One region of the Streptomyces sp. NPDC087901 genome, then DNA from elsewhere that is predicted to be linked to it. Evidence: riboswitches for the same ligand, from Rfam matches in the RefSeq annotation. Region 1 holds a riboswitch; the other holds the start of a gene.

The links. Region 1 has a riboswitch for S-adenosylmethionine ahead of ACIOEW_RS08095 (hypothetical protein). Riboswitches for the same ligand answer to the same signal wherever they lie in the genome.
Region 2: it holds a riboswitch for S-adenosylmethionine, as region 1 does, so the genes downstream of both, thrC (threonine synthase) here and ACIOEW_RS08095 (hypothetical protein) in region 1, are expected to answer to the same signal.

The regions. Positions count from the first base shown of each region.
Region 1 is NZ_JBIUUC010000002.1:591,060-595,256, forward strand. Features, by position in the region: gene ACIOEW_RS08090 (phosphocholine-specific phospholipase C) at 1-1,498, shown strand, start outside; SAM riboswitch class IV at 1,645-1,754, shown strand; gene ACIOEW_RS08095 (hypothetical protein) at 1,802-2,221, shown strand; gene ACIOEW_RS08100 (cytochrome P450) at 2,380-3,675, shown strand; gene ACIOEW_RS08105 (cytochrome P450) at 3,672-4,197, shown strand, end outside.
Region 2 is NZ_JBIUUC010000017.1:172,696-176,892, reverse strand. Features, by position in the region: gene ACIOEW_RS35955 (MoaD/ThiS family protein) at 379-657, opposite strand; gene thrC (threonine synthase) at 727-2,019, opposite strand; SAM riboswitch class I at 2,035-2,161, opposite strand; gene ACIOEW_RS35945 (glucosyl-3-phosphoglycerate synthase) at 2,315-3,262, shown strand; gene ACIOEW_RS35940 (trehalose-6-phosphate synthase) at 3,316-4,197, shown strand, end outside.

The sequences.
Region 1 (4,197 bases):
CGGCGGCGGTCCCGTGCTCGGCAACGACGAGGCGGGGTACGGCTGGACCACCTACCCCGAGCGGCTGGAGCAGGCCGGGGTGTCGTGGAAGGTGTACCAGGACATCGGTGACGGGCTCGACGCGGCAGGGTCCTGGGGGTGGATCAACGATGCCTATCGAGGTACGTACGGCGACAACTCGCTCCTCTACTTCAACAGTTACCGCGAGGCCGAGCCCGGCGATCCGCTGTACGACAAGGCGCGTACCGGGACCGACATCAAGAACGGTGGCGGGCTCCTCGATGACCTGAAGGCCGATGTCCGGGCCGGGACGCTGCCGAAGGTGTCCTGGATCGTTGCCCCGGAGGCGTACAGCGAGCATCCCAACTGGCCCGCGAATTACGGTGCCTGGTACATCTCGCAGGTCCTGGACGCACTGACCGCCGACCCCGAGGTCTGGGGCCGGACGGCCCTCTTCATCACCTACGACGAGAACGACGGCTTCTTCGATCACATCGTGCCGCCCTTCGTGCCGTCGGGGGCCTCGCAGGGCCTGTCCACCGTGGACACCTCCGCCGACTACTTCCCCGGCGACATCCGGTACGCAGCCGGTCCGTACGGGCTCGGCCAGCGGGTGCCCATGATGGTCGTTTCCCCTTGGAGCACCGGCGGGTTCGCGTGTTCCGAGGTCTTCGACCACACCTCCGTCATCCGGTTCATCGAGCAGCGCTTCGGTGTGCGCGAGCCCAACATCTCGCCCTGGCGGCGCGCCGTCTGCGGTGATCTCACCTCGGCCTTCGACTTCCGCCGTTCGGACACCTCGGACGTCTCGCTGCCGTCGACGGATGCCTATGAGCCTCCGGACCGCCTCCGGCACCCCGACTACGTCCCCGCGCCGCCCGCCACCGGCAGCGTGCCCAAGCAGGAGAAGGGGGCCCGGCCCACCCGGCCGCTGCGCTACGCGCCCTTCGTGGACGGTGCCGCCGATACGGCCACCGGCAAGTACCGCCTCACCTTCAGTGGCGGCGCCGCCGCAGGGGCGCAGTTCCTCGTGACTTCCGCGAACCGCACCGACGGGCCCTGGACCTACACCACCGAGGCCGGAAAGTCCCTCTCGGACAGCTGGAACACCGCCTACTCCAAGGGAGTGACCGACCTCACCGTCCACGGCCCCAACGGATTCCTGCGCACCTTCCGGGCGGCCGGGAAGGTGGCGGGGCCGGAGGTGACGACTCGTCATGATGCCGCCACCGGTGGGCTCGAACTGACCTTCGTCAATGGCGGTTCCGCGACTGTGCGTCTGACCGTTCGCAGTGCCGTCGGGTACGGGGGAGGGGTGCAGACCTTCGAGGTCCGTGCGGGCGCGACTGTGAAGCACGCGCTTGACCTGCGGGGAAGCAAGAGCTGGTACGACGTCACCGTCGTCTCCGATGTGGACGCCACGTTCCTGCGGCGCTTCGCCGGGCACGTCGAGACGGGCCGGCCCGGTTCGAGCGACCCGGGTCTCGTCACCGGGTGAGTGGTCCCCGGCCCGGCGGGTGGTTCGGGGGTGGGCGGCGCCCGTGGCCGGGCGCCCGGCGCTCCTGACCACCCGTCGGGCCGGGCGCCCCGCGCTCCTGGCCACCCGTCGGGCCCTGCCGAGTGCGTGGGTTAGAGTCTTGGACGGGTCATGAGTTCCAGTGCACAGCCCCGGCTTGCTGGACGGCACCCCGCTCCGCTGCGGGTGCTCCGGGTGACGACCTGCCCCGTACGCAGGGTACGGGGAACAGCGGACCGCGGTGCAGGGCACTCGGGGTCCTCACCCCGGAAGGCGAACCTCACCATGTTGCGTCATCTCACCCAGAACGACTCCGTGCGGAGCGACGACTGCACCCGCTACGCCGCGGGGCACCGTGTGCACTGGATCCATGCCAAGAAGTGCCGGCAGGAGCCGGGCCGGGCCGTCGAGATCCTGCTCACCTCCGGTGACGTCCGCGACGACGGATGGGTCGAACTGCGTCCCGCCTTCGACTACTCGGGTGAGCTCCCCGTGGTCTGGACGCACGCTCCACTCTCGCTGCGGGAAACGCTCGCCGGTCACCGCGGGCGTGTGTACTGGCTGGAGCGCTGGCATGCGCTGAAGCTCGTGGAGGGTGAAGGCGGCGGCGGACTCGGGGACGAGAGAGGTGCCGGGCTGGTCAATGTCGGGCTCCAGGGCGGGGCCCTCTGCGAGGTCGGCTCCGCCCGGTGCGGTACATCGTGATGCTTATCAATTGTGCCGAGATGTCGTCCTGTTGTTCTGTTCGAGGTGCGGAATTGATCGCCCTCGACCGTTCCGGCGTCACATAAAATCCTTATAGTGAACGTGCGTTGATCGCATGATCGTGACGCTTGCAGCTGTCGCCACAGGAGTCAGGACTCATGACGCGCCCTTCATCCACCGAGCCCGCGCCGTCCACTCCTCCACCGCCTCCCGGCTGTCCGGCTCACGCCGGGGCCGTGCCGCTCGGCGGGCCGGGCTTCCAGACCGAACCCCAGGCCGCCTACCGCGCCATGCGGCGTGATCACGGGCCTGTCGTCCCCGTGGAGCTGCCGGGCGGGTTCCCCGCCTGGCTGGTCATCGGGTACCGCGAACTCCATCAAGTCACCAGCGACGGCGCGCTGTTCCCGCGTGATGTCGGCCTCTGGAACCAATGGCCCCACATCCCCGACGACTGGCCCCTGTTGCCGATGGTGGGGCGTCCCCTGCCGTCCATCTACTTCAGCGCGGGGGAGGAGCACCAGCGGCACGCCCGCATGGTCGGGCCGGCCCTGGAAGGCGCGGACCCCCATCAGATCCGCAGCCACTGCGAGCAGTTGGCCGACCGGCTCATCGACGACGTGTGCAGCCGCGGTACGGCCGACCTTGTCGCTGACTTCTGCGATCCCCTTCCCGTCCTCGTCCTCGCCCGGCTGGTCGGGTTCCCCGACGCCGAAGGCGCCGACATCGCCCGGGTGCTGAAGGACCTTGCCGACGGCGGCCCGGACGCGCAGAGCGCCCATCTGCGGTTCGGGGAACACATGGCCAGGCTGGTGGCCGCGAAGCGGGCCGCGCCCGGGGACGACGTGACCTCGCGCATGCTCGCCTTTCCCGAGGCTTTCACCGACGAGGAGTACATGCTCGACCTGATGGCCATCACGGCCGCCGGGCACCTCACCACCGCCGACTGGATCAGCAACTCCCTTCGGCTGATGCTCACCGAGGACGAGTTCGCCGACTCCATGGCCCGCGGCCGGCGCAGCATCGGCGAGGCCATGAACGAGGTGCTCTGGGAGGACACGCCCACCCAGATCCTCGCCGGACGCTGGGCCGTACGGGACACCCAGCTCGGCGGACAGCGGATCAAGGCCGGGGACATGCTGCTGCTCGGGCTCGGTGCCGCCAATACCGACCCCCTGATCCGCCAGAGCATGTCGGACACCGGAGCAGCCGCACAGGGCGGCAACGGTGCCCATCTCGCCTTCAGCCACGGCGAGTACCGATGCCCGTTCCCCGCGCAGGAGATCGCCGAGATCATCGCCCGTACCGGCATCGAGGTCCTGCTCGACCGGCTGCCCGATCTCCAACTGGGCGTCCCCGCCGGCGAACTCGTGCGACGGCCTTCCGCGTTCCTTCGAGGCTCTACCGCGCTCCCTGTTCGGTTCACCCCCGTTCGTACGACAGGAGACTTCTCGTGAACTGCCCCCACGCCGCCGCCCAGGCAGCAGCCCCGGACGGCGGGACCGTCGTCATCGACCCGATGGTCCAGGACCTGGACGGTGAGACGGCGCGGCTGCTCGACGCCGGGCCGCTGGCCCGGATCGAGCTGCTCGGTGTACCGGCCTGGACCATCACCCGGCACGCGGACGCCCGGCAGCTCCTGCTCGATCCCCGGCTGGTGAAGGACCTCGACGCCTGGGGTCTGTGGCAGAGCGGCGAGGTGACGCACGCGTGGCCGCTCATCGGGATGATCGACGCCGGCCGGTCCATGTTCACCGTCGACGGCGACGAGCACCGCCGGCTGCGGACCAAGACCTCCCAGGCGCTCACGCCCCGCCGGCTGGAGGCGATACGCCCCGACATCGAGAAGTTCACCGAGGAACTGCTGGACGCGCTCGCCGAGGGCGGTAAGGACGGGGCCGTCGTCGACCTCAAGTCCGTGTTCGCGCAGCCGCTGCCCATGCGGGTCGTCGGCATGCTGATGGGGGTCGACCCCGCCG
Region 2 (4,197 bases), on a different contig from region 1:
CAGAACTCACCCTCCGACAGGAGAGGGTGTGTGCGCCGGAACGCGTCGACCGCGGCCGAATGTATCTGCCCAACTGCCCTCTGCAACAGGTCAATCGGACGAGAAATCTGAGCAGCACCGATCGCCCGAATGTGTGGGATTCATGAGATTCCAGGGCAAGTCAGGCCAGGCAAAGGCGACTTATGGCGCAAGGGGCTCACGTACTTTGGCTGCATCTTGTCGCGGCCAGGCGCATTCTCATATGCGGGCGGCACGGGCAGCGGAGGGGGCTTCCCTCACTGTACCGCGCTCAACCATGCAGAATTGCCCCCTCCGCTTCTCTCGCAGAGGGGGCAATTCCGGTAACGCGGTGAAGTCGGGCCGGCGAGGCCCGGGGGCTCAGCAGCCGCCGGCGACGGCCGGGATGATCGAGATACCGGCACCGTCCGGGGTGACCGCGTCCAGGCCGCCCTCGAAGCGCACGTCGTCGTCGTTGACGTACACGTTCACGAAGCGGCGCAGCTTGCCCTGGTCGTCCAGGACGCGGGCGGCGATGCCCGGGTGGTCCTTCTCCAGGGACTCGATGACCTGGGAAAGGGTCGCGCCCTCGGCCGGGACCTCGGCCTGGCCGCCCGTGTAGGTGCGGAGGATGGTGGGGATACGGACCTTGACGCTCATGGTGGGTGCCCTTCCTGAGTCTCGAGTGGTCGGAAGCCGGTGCCCGGCAGGGGCCGGGGCGCCGGGTTCTCAGCTGGTGGCGAGTCCGGCGGCGCGGAAGGCTTCCAGACTCGGGCGGATCGTGGCGCTCGCCTGCGAGGTGGCGGCCACCGCGTCCAGCGTCTTGAGGCCGTCACCGGTGTTCAGGATGACAGTGGTGAGCGCCGGGTCCAGCAGACCGGCCTCGATCAGCTTCTGCGTCACGCCGACCGTCACCCCGCCGGCCGTCTCGGCGAAGATGCCCTCGGTGCGGGCCAGCAGCTTGATCGCGTCGACGACCTGCTCGTCGTTGACGTCCTCGACCGCGCCACCGGTGCGGCGGGCGATATCCAGGACGTACGGGCCGTCGGCCGGGTTGCCGATCGCCAGGGACTTGGCGATCGTGTTCGGCTTCTGCGGCCGCACCACGTCGTGACCGGCCTTGAAGGCCGCGGAGACCGGGGAGCAGCCCTCGGCCTGGGCGCCGAAGATCTTGTACGGCTTGTCCTCGACCAGGCCGAGCTTGATCAGCTCCTGGAGGCCCTTGTCGATCTTCGTGAGCTGCGAGCCGGACGCGATCGGGATGACGATCTGGTCGGGCAGCTGCCAGCCGAGCTGCTCGCAGATCTCGTAGGCGAGGGTCTTGGAGCCCTCGCCGTAGTACGGGCGCAGGTTGACGTTGACGAAGCCCCAGCCCTCGCCGAGCGGGTCGCCGATGAGCTCGGAGCAGAAGCGGTTGACGTCGTCGTAGTTGCCCTCGATGCCGACCAGCTCACCGCCGTACACCGCGGCCATGACGACCTTGCCCTGCTCCAGGTCGTGCGGGATGAACACGCACGAGCGCAGACCGGCGCGGGCGGCGGCGGCGCCCACGGCGCCGGCGAGGTTGCCGGTGGAGGAGCAGGAGAGGGTGGTGAACCCGAAGGCGCGGGCGGCCTCGACGGCGATCGCGACGACGCGGTCCTTGAAGGAGTGCGTCGGGTTGCCGGAGTCGTCCTTGACGTACAGACCGCCGGTGACGCCCAGCTCGCGGGCGAGGTTGTCGGCCTTGACCAGCTTGGTGAAGCCGGGGTTGATGTTGGGCTTGTCCGCGACGTCGGAGGGGACCGGCAGCAGCGGCGCGTAACGCCAGATGTTGTTCGGTCCGGCCTCGATGCGCTTCTTCAGCTCGTCCGGGGAGCCGCTCGGCAGGTCGTACGCCACTTCGAGCGGCCCGAAACAGGACGCGCAGGCGAAAAGGGGGCCGAGTGCGAATCGCTCTCCGCATTCGCGGCAGGAAAGCGCCGCGGCGGGACCGAGGTCCACGGAAGATTCGGTGTTTGCTGCAACAGTCTCAACAGCCATGATGGCGAGGTCCTTTCCTCATCTTCCTCGCGACGCATTTCGTCACGAGACGGAATTGGCACCTTCCCCACCTGACCTCGCGGTCGGCGGGAGGGTTGCCGGGACTTCAACGGGCCGTTCCCTCAGTCCCTCTGGATGAGCGCTGTGGCACTGGACCATGGATCCAGGCGTTTATCGGCGGACGGACCCCGGCATGCGACGGCCATCTGCGTTGTTCAAGACTGTAACCGAAGCACCGGACTGTTGAGATAGTCGTCCGAACCGCGAGATGGATCACATACAGGGAGTATCGACCGTGCTGGAAGAGGTCGAACGCTGGCTGACCAGGCGTTCCTGGTCAGCCGCCGACCGTCCGCTGGACCGTCTGCTGGAGGCCGGAAACGGCGCAAACGCACCGAGCGTGAGTGTGGTGCTGCCCGCGCTGAACGAGGCGGGGACGGTCGGGGACATCGTCACGACGATCCGGCGCGAGCTCATGGAGAAGGTCCAGCTGGTCGACGAGCTCGTGGTGATCGATTCCGGCTCGACGGACGCCACCACCGAGGTCGCCCGCAGGGCGGGTGCCCGGGTCGTCCACCGGGACGCGATCCTGCCCCGCATACCGGCCGTCCCCGGCAAGGGCGAGGTGCTGTGGCGGTCACTCCTGGTGACCGGCGGGGACATCGTCTGCTTCATCGACGCGGACCTGAAGGACTTCTCCGCGGACTTCGTCTCCGGCATCGTCGGCCCGCTGCTGACCGACCCCTCGGTGCAGTTCGTCAAGGCGATGTACGACCGCCCGTTCGGCGACACCACGGGCCAGGGCGGCCGGGTCACCGAAATGGTGGCACGCCCGCTGCTCAATCTGCACTGGCCGCAGCTGGCCGGTTTCGTCCAGCCGCTCGGCGGCGAGTACGCCGTGCGCCGCTCGCTGCTGGAGCGGCTGCCGTTCCCGGTCGGTTACGGAGTGGAGCTGGGCCTGCTCGTCGACGCCCTGCACACGGTCGGCCTGGACGCACTCGCCCAGGTCGACGTGGGCGTCAGGAAGCACCGCCACCAGGACGGCCAGGCGCTCGGCCGGATGGCCGCAGCCATCTACCGCACCGCCCAACTCCGCCTCTCACGAGGGCATCTGGTCCGCCCGTCGCTGACCCAGTTCGAGCGCGGCGAGCACGGTTTCGTCCCGCACACCTATCCGGTGGACACCGAGGAGCGGCCGCCGATGCGCGAGATCGAGGAGTACGTTTCACGCCGTGCGGCGTGACGTGGCCTGACTTCGTACGTTTGGGCGGTTCGTGATCGGGCTAGATTCCGCCCATGGTCTCCGAGCACGCCCCCCAGCCCGCTGCCCAGGTACTCGTCGCGTCCAATCGCGGCCCGGTCTCGTACGCGCTGCGCGAGGACGGCACCCTCGACTCCCGGCGCGGCGGCGGCGGACTCGTCTCCGGCCTGAGCGCCGTGGACGACAAGATGTGGGTCTGCGCCGCCCTCGGGGACGGCGACCGGGAGGCGGTGCGGCGCGGGGTCGGCGAACCGGGTGTCCGGATGCTCGACATCGACGCGGACGTGCACGCCGACGCGTACAACGGCATCGCCAACTCGGTGCTCTGGTTCGTGCACCACCTGCTCTACCAGACCCCCGTCGAACCCGTCTTCGACGCGGAGTTCCGCCGGCAGTGGGCCTCCTTCGAGACGTACAACCGGGCCTTCGCCGAGGCGCTCGCCGAGGAGGCGGGCCAGGGCGCGGCGGTCCTCGTGCAGGACTACCACCTGGCGCTGGTGCCCGGCATGCTCCGCGAGCTCCGCCCCGACCTGCGGATCGGCCACTTCTCGCACACCCCGTGGGCGCCCGTCGACTACTTCCGGCTGCTGCCCGACGACATCGCCGAACAGCTGCTGCACGGCATCCTCGGCGCCGACCGGGCGGCCTTCCTGACCCGCCGCTGGGCGGACGCGTTCATCGGCTGCTGCACGGAGATCCTCGGCGGCACCGGCCACACCCGGATCGGGGTGCACGGCCTCGGCGCCGACGCGGAGTTCCTGCGCCGCCGCGCACACGAGGCGGACGTGGACGAGCGGATGGCGGCGCTGAGGGAGCAGGTGGGCCCCGGCCGGAAGACGATCGTGCGGGTGGACCGTACGGAGCTGTCCAAGAACATCGTCCGCGGGATGCTCGCCTACCGCGCCCTGCTCGACGAG